Linked DNA regions of Luteolibacter sp. LG18. The protein of the gene in region 1 binds, or shares a complex with, the protein of each later gene. Links are inferred from orthologs where the notes say so. Each region holds a gene or a part of one and is shown on either strand. Other genes may lie near its edges. The genes, in order: hisF and hisH.

The links.
Region 2: the proteins of hisF (region 1) and hisH are in contact, whole or in part, in a crystal structure (PDB 6RU0), measured with the Thermotoga maritima proteins. The link is inferred for Luteolibacter sp. LG18 from one-to-one orthologs. Residues at the interface, in WP_004080486.1 of Thermotoga maritima: Met1, Leu2, Ala3, Arg5, Ser40, Glu41, Asp45, Glu46, Ala70, Glu71, Ile73, Asp74, Ile75, Pro76, Phe77, Asp98, Lys99, Ser122, Gln123, Glu161, Thr195, Leu196, Asn247, Arg249, Glu251; in WP_004080484.1 of Thermotoga maritima: Asn15, Arg18, Arg22, Arg117, Leu118, Pro119, His120, Met121, Gly122, Trp123, Asn124, Asn134, Gly135, Tyr136, Tyr138, Val140, Tyr158, Glu180, Lys181, Ser182, Ser183, Lys184, Ile185.

Annotation. Positions count from the first base shown.
Region 1 is NZ_AP024600.1:2,417,121-2,423,257, forward strand. Bases 1,021-4,018 are described here. They hold hisF (imidazole glycerol phosphate synthase subunit HisF), read right to left. Parts: upstream 2,911-4,018; coding sequence 2,131-2,910; downstream 1,021-2,130. Other genes in these bases: alr (alanine racemase), read left to right, coding at 1,021-1,383; llg_RS10115 (RNA-binding protein), read right to left, coding at 1,489-1,983; llg_RS10125 (type B 50S ribosomal protein L31), read right to left, coding at 3,026-3,298; llg_RS10130 (hypothetical protein), read right to left, coding at 3,409-3,819. In the rest of the region: llg_RS10105 (hypothetical protein), read left to right, coding at 1-181; more of alr, read left to right, coding at 235-1,020; llg_RS10135 (hypothetical protein), read right to left, coding at 4,073-4,456; llg_RS10140 (hypothetical protein), read right to left, coding at 4,545-5,459; llg_RS10145 (KpsF/GutQ family sugar-phosphate isomerase), read right to left, coding at 5,676-6,137.
Region 2 is NZ_AP024600.1:2,652,026-2,657,992, forward strand. The notes cover bases 1,860-4,687. They hold hisH (imidazole glycerol phosphate synthase subunit HisH), read left to right. Parts: upstream 1,860-2,875; coding sequence 2,876-3,499; downstream 3,500-4,687. Other genes in these bases: llg_RS11035 (PTPDL family protein), read left to right, coding at 1,860-2,257; hisB (imidazoleglycerol-phosphate dehydratase HisB), read left to right, coding at 2,283-2,873; llg_RS11050 (metallophosphoesterase), read left to right, coding at 3,607-4,365; llg_RS11055 (glycoside hydrolase family 27 protein), read left to right, coding at 4,417-4,687. Outside these bases: llg_RS11030 (DUF255 domain-containing protein), read left to right, coding at 1-1,168; more of llg_RS11035, read left to right, coding at 1,196-1,859; more of llg_RS11055, read left to right, coding at 4,688-5,619; llg_RS11060 (VOC family protein), read right to left, coding at 5,754-5,967. UniProt on the Escherichia coli protein: IGPS catalyzes the conversion of PRFAR and glutamine to IGP, AICAR and glutamate. The HisH subunit catalyzes the hydrolysis of glutamine to glutamate and ammonia as part of the synthesis of IGP and AICAR.

The DNA.
Region 1 (6,137 bases):
GTTGAGAAAAGTGAATGGCCGCCATCAAGTCGACGTGTTGGAAATCATGACCACCTATGCGGATTCGACTGACGCCGCCGTTGCGTTCGCGGCCAGCCAAGCGGTGTTCGAGGCATTGGAGCTTCCCGGCGACGCGATGATCCTGGATGTGGAGAGTGTGGAGATCCGCATTCCGATGTAGAACCGGCGGCACCTGCACAGCGTGGTGGAAATCCGGCCTGAACAGTGGTGCCCATGCTTGCCCGCGGCGGGGCGCTCATTACGGTGGCGGGCGTGAGTGTTTCCGTTCCTGCTTCGCCGCCCCGTGCGTGGGCGGAGGTCGATTTGTCCGCCCTCCGGCACAATCTCGGCGTGGCCCGCGAGGCCTGTGGCTGCCACCTGATGCCGGTGGTGAAGGCGGGTGCCTACGGTCACGGCTTGGAAGAAGTGGCGCGGGCCCTGGAAGCGGAGGGGATCGAGTTTTTTGGCGTCGCCAATGTCGGTGAGGCGCGGCGCATCCGCCATGCGGGCGTGAAGACGCGGGTTTATCTGCTGGGTGCGACCTGGGCCGAGGAGCGTGCGGAGATCGTGGCGCAGGATTGGACGCCGTGTTTGTCCTCGATGGAGGAGGCCCTACATTTCAACGAGCTGGCCGCGGACGCGGGCGTGCGGCTGAAGGTGCACATCTCGGTGGACACCGGCATGGGCCGCGGCGGCTTCGTGGCGGCGGGTCTGCCCGCGTTGCTGCCGGAGCTCGACACACTGGAGCACCTGGTCATCGAGGGGCTGGGATCGCATCTGCCATCGGCGGACGAGGACCGGGAGTTCACGTTGAAACAGTTCGCCGTGTTCGAAGGCGTGCTCGGGGAATTGGGCGGCGTGGAGCGTTTCCACTGGCGCCATCTTTCCAGCAGCGCGGGGCTGCTCGGCTACGACAACCACGCGTGCAACCTGGTGCGGCCGGGACTGCTGCTCTACGGAGTCTCACCCCTGCCGGAATTCCAGGACCGCTTGAAGACGGTGATGTCCCTGAAATCCCGCATCACGCTGGTGCGGACATTGCCCGCGGGCCACGGGGTTTCCTACGGCCGCGATTACATCACCGACCGGCCGACTCGGGTCGCCACGATCGGGATCGGCTACGGCGACGGCTACACGCGCCATCTCTCCAATCGCGGCACCGAGGTGTGGATCCACGGCCAGCGTTGTCCGCTGCTCGGGCGTGTGTCGATGGACCAAATCATGGTCGATGTGAGCGCCGTGCCGGAGGCGGCGGAGGGAGATGAGGTCGAGTTGTTCGGGGCTTACATCCCCGTCGCCGAAATCGCGAAAAAGGCGGGCACCATCCCGTGGGAGATCTTCACCGGCATCACGCCGCGGGTGACGCGGGTGTATCGGGGCTGAGGTGACACCCTTCTTTCTGCTGTCCTTGTGGGACAAAACAAAACACCCGGCCTCTTGCGAAGCCGGGTGCCTTGGGAAAATGTTTGATAGGATCAGGCGTGGGGATTAGTCCCAGCCGCCGCCGCCACCCTTGTAGCCGCCGCCGCCACCGCCACGGCGATCGCCGTAACCGCCGCCGCCGCCGCCCTTGTAGCCGCCGCCACCACCGCCACGGCGTTCGCCGTAACCGCCGCCGCCGCCGCCACCCTTGTAGCCACCGCCGCCGCCGCCACCTTTGTAGCCGCCGCCGCCACCACCTTTGTAGCCACCGCCGCCACCGCCCTTGTAGCCACCGCCGCCACCACCGAAGCCCTTGTTTTCCTTGGGCTCGGAAGCATTCACGCGGAGGGCACGGCCCTGGAGGTCATAGCCGTTCAGGGCCTCGACAGCTGCTTCGATCTGGCTCTGATCGCCGAGGGTCACGAATGCGAAACCCTTCGAGCGACCGGTTTCACGGTCGGTGATGATTTTGACCCGATCAACCGGGCCGTACGAGGCGAAGAGACCAGTGATGTCTTCTTCCGTCGCGGTGTAGGGCAGGTTGCCCACGTAGATGTCCATTTGCTTCAATTCTCAGATTACGCCATCACGCTGAACACTTCCTGAGACCATGGCGTGGGAGACCAGACGAAGCGCGTCCCTACCAGGCAAGCCCGGAGGACCGCACATGCATAAGCGTGGATGTGTTCGGCTGGCAAGTAATTATTTTCAAGCGCTTGCGTGCCGGAAGGGTGGACGGACCGGGATCCCTCGTTCGGCGAAATGACGCTTCGCCTCTCCCACCGTGTGTTTGCCGAAGTGGAAGATGCTGGCGGCGAGGACGGCGTCCGCCTTGCCTTTTTCGAGAACGTCCACCATGTGATCGAGATTTCCCGCGCCACCGCTGGCGATCACGGGGATGCCCACGGCTTCGGAAACGGCGGCGGTGAGGCCGAGGTCGTAGCCGGCCTGGGTGCCATCGGCGTCCATGCTGGTGAGCAGGATTTCACCGGCGCCGCGGCGCCAGACTTCCTTCGCCCACTCCACGGCATCGAGACCTACGGGCGTGCGGCCACCGTGGGTGTAGACGCCCCATTTGCCCGGGCCCTCGCTCTTCGCATCGATCGCGACCACGATGCACTGGCTGCCGAAGGCCTTGGCTCCGGCGTCCACCAGGCCGGGATTGGTCACGGCGGAGGTGTTCACGCCGACCTTGTCGGCTCCGGCCATCAGCATCTCGTGCATGTTCTCCACGCTGCGGATGCCGCCGCCCACGGTGAGCGGGATGAAGCAATGCTGCGCGGTGCGGCGGACGACATCGACCATGGTGCCGCGGTTGTCGGAGGAGGCGGTGATGTCGAGGAAGACGAGCTCGTCGGCCTGTTGGGCGTTGTAGGCCATGGCCGCTTCCACGGGATCGCCGGCATCGATGAGGTCGACGAAGTTGACGCCCTTGACCACACGGCCATCGGTCACGTCGAGACAGGGGATGATGCGTTTCGCGAGCACGCGGGGAGCAAAGCGCCGATGAGGCCCGCCGCCAAGCAAAACGCCCGGCCGCAGGCTGCGGACGGGCGTTTCGTGGAAAACCTTGCTGTTACCGGACGAGGTCCGGCGGAGGTCATCAGGCGCCGAGTTTCGGCTTGCCGACGCGGCGGACGGCACCGAAGCGCTTGGTGAACTTGTCGATGCGGCCTTCGGTGTCCACGAACTGCTTCTGACCCGTGAAGAACGGGTGGGAGTCCGAGGTGATACCCATGGAGATCACGCTGTGTTCGACACCGTCGATGACTTCCTTCTTCTCGGAGGTCTTGGTGGAGCGGGTGACGAAACGCGCGCCGGTCGTCATGTCGACGAACACGACCGGGTTGTACTTGGGATGGAGATCCTTTTTCATGGCGGAGAGGTCCACCACGTTTCCGACGCGGCGGGGCGGGGAGAATGCCGGAAAAGGTCGGCCTGTCAAGGGGGGAGGTTGGGAAGAGTGCGGAAGGTCCAGGTTCGCGCTCACTTCGCCTTGAAGAGTCCGGCCGGGGCGGGCTGCTTTTTCGGGTCGTTCTTCGGGTGGTACATGTCAATGTAGAGCTGAAGTTTCCGGCCGGTGCTGGTCTGGAGGTCGTAGAGGTCGAGGATGTGTCCGTCCTTGCCAGCGCCGACACTGCCGGAGCGGGAATAGGCCACCGGTTTGCCCGCTTCGTCGCGGAGGGTGTCGAGATATTCGCGCTCGGCGGCCGGGCCGCCGTATTCGTCCTTCGAGCCGGTCTGGACCGGATTGTCCTTGGAAAAGCCGTAGGTGGCATCGGCCGAGGTGAGTTTCGGATTCACGCCTGCGGGTGGCTTGGCGGGAGCGGGGGCCGCGGGTTCGGCGAACGCGACACCGAGGGAGCAGGCGATGCAGACAAGGATGGGGATTTTCATGGCAAGCCGGCAGCCTGCCAGATCCGCGGGCGGGAATCCATGGGGAATCGACCGTGGCGGCGGAGCCATCCCCTGAAAAACAAGCGCCGGACACCCGGCATCGGCGTGAACCGATACCCGATGCCCGGCGGCCTGGAAAAAGCGGTCAGGGTTTAAAACCGGGGGTGACGGGGATCGCGGGGGCGGTCAGGGAGGCCGGGCCATCCCCGTCATCTGCGGTTTCGGTGCCGTTTTTCCAGTGGTCGGGTGCCCTTTAGAGGCGGAGGGACCAGAGTCCGGCGGTGTCCCGTTCCTGCCAGGGCAGGCGGCGGGAGATCGGATCCTGGAGGGTTCGGCGGACCTTGCGGCCGCCGGCGAACACGAACGAATCGGCTTCGATCGTGATGACTTCAAGGCCCTGGTAGTAGGTGTCCTTGAGGGTGGTCACGGCTTCCTCGCCGAACGCTTGGGCGAGGTGGCCGCGGAGTAGTCCGGCTTCCTTTTTCCCGAGGAACAGGAAGGCCGGGGTTTCGCCGTGGTTGGACTTGGAGCGGATCAATCGTGCGATCGCCTCCGAGTCCCAGACGGTTCCCATCCGGGCTTCGGTCGGAACCAAAGCCTGGTCGGGGATCGGGGTGTATGGGGTCTTGGCACTCATGTTAGCGGTCAACGACCGCGACCCTACTACACCGCTCCCCGGGGGCATCTTTCGCCGAGTGACAATTCCGTTGACTTGACAGTCAAAATCAGATTATGCGGCCGGTCTTGACCCAGGACCACAGGGCCTCGCTCCAGACGGCGGCATGGCGCACCCATTCGTGGGCGAATGCCTTGGCGCTCGGCCACGGGTGATCCGCGGCCAGGCAGAGCAGGGCCACCAGCACCAGCAGGTTCGCCAGATAGATGATGACCAGCGAGAGGAAGGTGCCGTTTTCCTTCAGGTCCGGCTGGTCCCGCGGGATCATCCAAAGCGTCCACGCGAAGTGGAAGGTCCAGGTGGCACCGGTGGCGGCGAAGAGGATCTTGTCCGCGTAGGGCGGCAGGCCGGTGGTGTGCCGGAAGAGCAGGTAGATCGCGACCACCACCGCCGACCAGAAGGGCACGAAGTAGGGCGAGAGCGCGATGATGATGTTCGTCTTGTTCGTCGTGATGTAGCCGCCTTCCAGGCTGACGTGGAAGCCGGTCACCTTGCCGCGGCAGAGGTAGACGAAGATTGCGTGGGTGAGCTCGTGGCCGAGCACGTAGAGGTAGAGGAAAACCGATTGCAACAGGCCGGAGAGGAACCAGCCCGCCATCAGCAGGGCCCCGGTGGCGAAGTACCAGAAGGCGGAGGTTTGCCAGAAACCGCGATCGAGCGCGGCGTGGGAGAACTGCGAGAAGAAGGTCCAGGTGGTGACCCAGCCAATGGGTAGCAGCGCGAGCCCGGCCAGCCAGCGCATCATCCGGTGGCCCAGCGAGACATCGAAGTCGTCATCCGCCACCGGGGCGGTGGCGGCGATCGCGGCTTGGATCGATTTTTCGCCGCGGCGGCCGAGGCGGCGGTTCGCCTGGTCATGGGCGCGCTGGTTGGCGGTGCGCATCATCTCCCCGAACGTCGGGCGGTCCCGGCGACGGTTCTTCGCCAGTTTGTCGGAGAGCTTGAGTGGACGCGACCGGGCCATGCGGAAGTGTGGCCTTGATAGTCTGGCGGTCTTAAGGAATCAAGATCGGATTCCGGGAAATGGTGGTTTTTTGAACAGCTAAGTAGCGTAGGCATTCCTGCCTGCGGGCGGAGAGACTCCGCCCTCAAGCAAGGGTTCGAACTGGAGCCCTGAGAGGGTTTGTGAATCCACCCGGGAACGGGCCGCGCCCATTCACAAACAGGAATGTTTGTGCTCCTAAACGATCTTCAGCCGGGCGAGGTCCTGGCTGTCGATCAGGCCCACCGGGCGGCCTTGGGGGTCGAGGACCACCACGTCGTCGACGCGGTTGTGGCCGATGGTTTTGACGGCCTCGGCGGCGAGGGACTCGGCCTGCACGCTGATCGGGCGGCGGGTCATGAAGTCGGCCACCGGGCGGTCCGCGATGTGGGCGTCCTGCTGGAAGCAGCGGGCGAAGTCGCCGTGGGTGAAAATGCCGGCCAGGGAGCCGTTTTCCGCGAGGATCAAGCAGGCGCCGGAGCGGGCGGCGGACATGGCCAGCAGGGCCTCGCGGACGGTTGAGATTTCCGGCACGGTGGCCAGTTCCGTGCCGCTGCGCATGATGTCGGCGACCTTGGTGAGCAGGGCGCGACCGAGCGAGCCGCCGGGATGGAAACGGGCGAAGTCCTCCTCGGTGAAGCCACGGGCCTCCAGCAGCAC
Region 2 (5,967 bases), 240 kb from region 1 along the record:
TGTGGCGAAAAACCCGGCGCTCGTAGCCCAGGTTTTGTCCGGTATCGAGTTCGCGGAAAAGAATTACTCCGCCTCGAACGGGCTGTTCGCCTTCGGAAGGCAAACCGTGTTGCCCGCGGACAATTGGCTATGGAGCATGGAGGAGCTGGAAAAGGTCTTGTCGTTGGATGAGATGAAGGTCCTCGGCGCGGTTTGCGGGTTGAAGGGATTGGGAAACATCCCCATTGAGAGCGATCCCAACCGCGAGCAGTTCCGCCGCAACAGCCTGGCGGTGAAAACCCCGCCGGAGAACGCGGCTGCCCGTCTTGGCATGGAGCCCGCCGCGGCCCGCGGCCATTTCGAATCGGCGCGGAAGAAGATCCTGAAACTGCGTCAGGAGCGGACGGGGGACGTGCCCGAGGACAGCCGGCCACATGCCATTGCATCCTTCCGGATGGTGTCCGCCTACGCCGCGGCCTATGCGGTCACCGGCGATCCGGCTTTGCGGAAGAAAATGACCGAGACCTTCGGGCGGGCCCGCGAGGTGTTCTCCAGCGGTTCCGAGCTTTTGTCCTTTCCCGGTGGCGATGACACCCTCTGCAGCGCCCGCGCCTTCCTCTACGGGATCGCGATCCAGGCCGCCCTGGACGTGGCGGAGGTGTCCTTCGATCCGGAGGCGGCGGCGTGGGCCGGGGAGTTGTCCGCCGCCGCGGCCGGGCGGTTCATGGAGGGCACCCGCCTGCGGGAGGCCACCGACGGACAGAGTTTGGTGAAGGTGCCGATCTCGGACCGGACCATGATCTACGACGATTCCAGCGCCGGGCTGCTCTCCGCGGTCGAGGCCCGCCTGTCGAAGCTCGGCCAGCCGGTCACCGCGGCGTATGCCGCGGCCGTGGCCAGCCTGCCGACGGAAGCCATCGACAAACCCATCATCCACGCGGATCTGGTGCAGGCGGCCCTCATCCGGCACCAAGCGCCGCTCGTGCTGCTCGCCCCGGACGCGTCGGCGGCGCTGCGCGAGGCGGTGGCCCGTCTTCCACTGCGGACCGTGTCGCGGAGACTGGCCACCCCCGCCGATTCCGTCCCCTCCGGGCAGGCGAAGATCGTCCTCGCGGACGGCACTTCCTCCGTGGCGTCCTCCTCCGATATGCTCGGTCCCCTGATCTTGGCTGGCGGTCTGCCCCGCTGAGTGCTTTCTTCCGGCTTTCCCAAAAACATGAAACCCACCCGTTCCATCTTGATCCTCCTCTCCGCCGGCCTTCTCGGCAGCGCGGCCGCTGAAACCATCCGCCTGAAGGATGGGACCAAACTCGAGGGGAAAATCCTCAAGGAAGACACCGAATCCTACGTGGTGGATGTCCAGGTGACCCGCTCGATCCGCGAGGAAAAGACGATCAAAAAGGCGGACGTGGCCGGCGTGGACCGCGAGCAACTCGATGAAAAGGCCTTCCTCGCCATCAAGGGCTTGGTCCCGACCCCGGACCTGCTCACCGCCGCGGATTATGACGCCCGCCTCGCGAAGGTTCGCGAGTTCGTCCAGACCTACCCGACCAGCCCACAGGTGAAGGCCGCCAAGGAGATCTCGGCGACCCTGGAGAAGGAGCGTGAGTCGGTGAACCAAGGGGGCGTGAAGCTCGGCGGGCATCTCATCACGGATGAGGAACGTTCTTCCAACAAGTTCGACGTCGATGCCCGCATGATCGAGGTGTCCATCCGCAGCCTCGCCAAGGACCTGCGCTGGGCCGCCGCCCTGCGGGAATTCGAGAAGCTGGAGAAGGAGTATCAAACCAGCGCCGCCTACAAGGAGGTGCTGCCGTTCGTGAAGGACGTCATCCGCCACTACCGCTCGGAAGCCTCCGAGGCGGCGTCCACCTACGACGCGCGCTTCAAGAAGCAGCAGACCGGCCTGGAACTCCAGAAGGCAGAGGACCGCGCCGCCAGCGCCTCGGCCATCGCCGACCGGGATGCCCAGATCAAGGCCCAGTATGACGCGGAGAAAAAGGCGTCGGTCAAGTGGATCACCGCGAACCCCTATCTCAAGGTCTCCCTCGACGAGGCCGTGAAATACGCCGACCAGGAGCTGAAGCGCCTCGATGCCGTCAAGCTCGACACCCTGCCCGATGGCGGCAAGGCTTGGCGCGAGGCGTGGACCGCCGTCCACGCTGGCGGTGACCTGAAGTCCTCCAACTCGCTCATTTCCGCAGCCCGCACCGCCAAGCTCCCGGACCGCTACGTCAAGGAGCTCGAGGCCGCCGCCAAGGAAGCCGGGGGCAAGTGACCCGCGCCTGATTTCCATTTCCATCATGCAAGCCCGCACCGCCAGCCGCTCCCGCAAGACCGCCGAAACCGCCATCGAGCTCAAGATCGACCTCGATGGCAGTGGCGTCTCGACCATCGCCACCGGCATTCCCTTCTTCGATCACATGCTCGTGCTTTTCTCGAAGCACGGCTTGTTCGACCTCGACCTGAAGGTGGATGGCGACATCGAGGTGGACTACCACCACACCGTGGAGGACACCGGCATCACCCTCGGCGAGGCGATGAAGGAAGCGCTCGGCACCAAGGAAGGCATCAGCCGCTACGGCATGGCCTACCTTCCCATGGACGAGACGCTCGTCCGCGTGGTGGTGGATCTCAGCAATCGCCCCCACCTGGAATTCCACGCGCCGGTGAACACCCCCTCCGCGCCGAACATGCCGTTCACGCTGGTGGAGGAGTTCTGCCGCGCCGTGGCCTCGAACCTGCGGGCGAACATCCACATCGAGCTGCTCTACGGCCGCGATGGCCACCACATCGCGGAAGCGATCTTCAAGGGCCTCGCGCGTGCCCTGCGCGCGGCCTGCGAACGCGATCCCCGCGTGAAAGGCATCCCGAGCACCAAGGAAGCGCTGTGAGCATGAAGGTCGTTCTCATCGATTACGGCGCCGGGAACATCCGCAGCGTCGCCAATGCCCTGAACGAACTCGGCATCCAGCCGGAGATCGTCGCTGATCCCGCCGGTCTGGACGGTGCCACCCACCTGGTGCTGCCTGGTGTCGGTTCGTTCGGGGATTGCATGGCCCGCTTGGAAGAGCGCGGCCTCGCCTCCGCCCTGCGCGAGCGCATCGCCGCGGGCACTCCGTATCTTGGCATCTGCCTCGGCTACCAGATCCTGTTCGAGACCAGCGAGGAAACCTCCGCCGGTGTCGCCGGTCTCGGCATCTTCAAGGGCAAGGTGAAGCGCTTCGAGGACCAGCCCGGTCTCAAGGTGCCGCACATGGGCTGGAACTCCGTCGTGCCCCGCCAGCCGGACTCCGGCTTCTGGCAGGACCTCGGCAGCGAGCCCTACTTCTACTACGTCCACTCCTACTTCCCGGTTCCGGCGGATGACTCGATCATCGCCGCGGAAACGACCTACGGTTCGGAAACCTTCGCCGCCTCCATCCAGACGGACAAGATCCTCGCCGCCCAGTTCCACCCGGAAAAGAGCCAGGACGCCGGCCAGCAGTTGCTGAAGAACTTCTTCGCGCTCACCGCCTAACTGGCTGGGAGCAGAATGGAAGCGGAGCGGACATAGCCGGAGGCAAACATTCCTGTCCCGTTCTTCATTCCCATGCATGGCGGCCCTTCCTCCGCCATGTCCCCCTCATGCGCATCCGCATCCTCAGCGACTTGCACCAGGAGTTCGGTCTGACGGAGATTCCCCGGACCGAAGCCGATCTTATCGTCCTCGCGGGGGACATCTCGACCAAACTCAACGCCCTGCCGTGGATCCGGGAGTTCTGTGGCACCACACCCGCCGCCTACCTCTGCGGAAACCACGAATACTACGGCGATCAACTGCCGAAGATCGCCGATAAGATCCGGGCCGCGCTTGTCGGATCGAACATCCGCTTTCTGGAGAACGATCATTTCGATCTCCACGGCTGGCACATCTACGGCTGCACCTTGTGGACGGACATGGCCTTGCTGGGACCATGGGAGGCTGGTGCCGCCGAGGCGGGGGAGTGGATGAATGACTACAAACGGATCCGGAATTCCGCCAACCACCACCGCAAGCTTACGCCCCGCGACACCCGCCTGATCCACCAGCGGTCGCTGGAACGGATGGGCGAATTCCTCTCCAACCACGACCCGGCGAAGACGATCGTCGTCACCCACCACGCGCCTTCGATTCTCTCACTGCCGGAGGTGAAGCGGACGAACCCGTTGAGCTGCGCCTACGCGTCCGATCTCACCGCCTTCATCGAGCGTCACCAACCGCGGCTGTGGATTCACGGGCACATCCACAAGAGCGCCGACTACCACATTGGCCGCACCCGCATCGTCTCCAATCCTCAGGGCTACCCGGATGATCCGAATCCCGGCTTCAAGCCGGACTGGGTGCTGGATCTGGACTCCGTCTAATCCATTCGGAAGATGGACGTCGGTCCGGCGGGAGATCACCATTCCGGGGTCATGTTCCGTTCTTTGCTTTTCCTCTCGTTGTCCGCCGGTCTTGTCCACGCGGAAGCTCCGCCCCGTCCCCTTGTTCCCATCATGGGCTGGAGCAGTTGGAACCATTTCCGCGTGAAGATCGATGAAACGATCATCCGCGGCCAGGCCGATGCCATGGCGGCCAACGGGATGAAGGAGGTCGGCTACCGGTTCGTGAACATCGACGATGGCTTCTTCGGTGGCCGCGATGCGAAAGGAAACCTCCTCTACGACGACGGCAAGTTCCCGTCCGGCATGAAGGATCTCGCCACCTACATCCACGGCAAGGGACTGAAGGCGGGCATCTATTCCGACGTCGGCGCGGACACCTGTGGCTCGCAGTATGACAAGGACCAGAAGGGATTCGGATCGGGGCTCTTCGGCCACGAGGAGCAGGACCTCAAGCTCATGCTGAAGGACTGGGGCTTCGATTTCATCAAGATCGACTGGTGCGGCGGCCGGAAGCAGAAGCTCAAGGAACAGGAGAGCTACACGAAACTCTCGAAAACCATCCGCTCCATCCGTCCGGACGTCGTCTACAACGTTTGCCGCTGGCAGTATCCCGGCGATTGGGTGAAGGACGTCGCGGACTCCTGGCGCATTTCCTCGGACATCAACGCGCGCTTCGATTCCATCATGGCCATCGTGGACAAGTGCGAGCCGCTTTGGCCCCACTCGGGTCCCGGCCACTTCAATGACATGGACATGCTCCAGGTCGGCCGCGGCATGAAGCCGGAGGAAGACCGCGCCCATTTCACGATGTGGTGCATCATGGATTCGCCGCTGCTCGCCGGGAACGACCTCCGGAGCATGTCGAAGGAAACGCTGGAGATCCTCACCAACAAGGAAGTCATTGCCCTGAACCAGGACCCGCTCGCGTACCAAGCGCGCCGCTTGCGGGACGATGGCGATCTGGAGTTCTGGGCGAAACCGCTCGGTAAGATTGATGGCGGAGATGTCGCCGTGGTGCTTCTCAACCGCTCGGACAAATCCGCGGACATCGCCTTCGATCTCTCTGCCGCCGGGATCGATCCCGCTGCCGGCTACGCCCTCCGCGATCTTTGGAAACACGAGACTCAAACCGGCCTCAAGGACGCCACCCTCCGGCGCGAGGTCCCTGCCCACGGCGTGGTCGCGCTCCGCATCAAAGGCAAGCCAGCCGCGGCAAATCCCTTCGCGAAGTAGGAAAGGGGGGCTCTTTTTTCGTAGCGCGAAGCTTGGCTTCGCGTGCGGGTTGCGGATCGTTGCGGAAAACGGGTGCCCGCGATTCTCTTCGTGGCTCTCTCCAGCACGCGAAGCCAAGCTTCGCGCTACTTTGCTCAGACCTCGTAGAGCTCCAGCGGCAGCCCGTCCGGATCGGCGAAGAACGTGAACCGTTTCCCGGTCAGCGGATCGATCCGGATATCCTCCACGGCCAGGTCCTTCGATTCCAGCTCGGCCTTCACTCCCGCCACATCCGGCGTCGCGAACGCCAGATGCCGCAGACCCAGCGCCTCCGGAAACGAAGGCCGCGGCGGCGCTCCCGGCATCGAG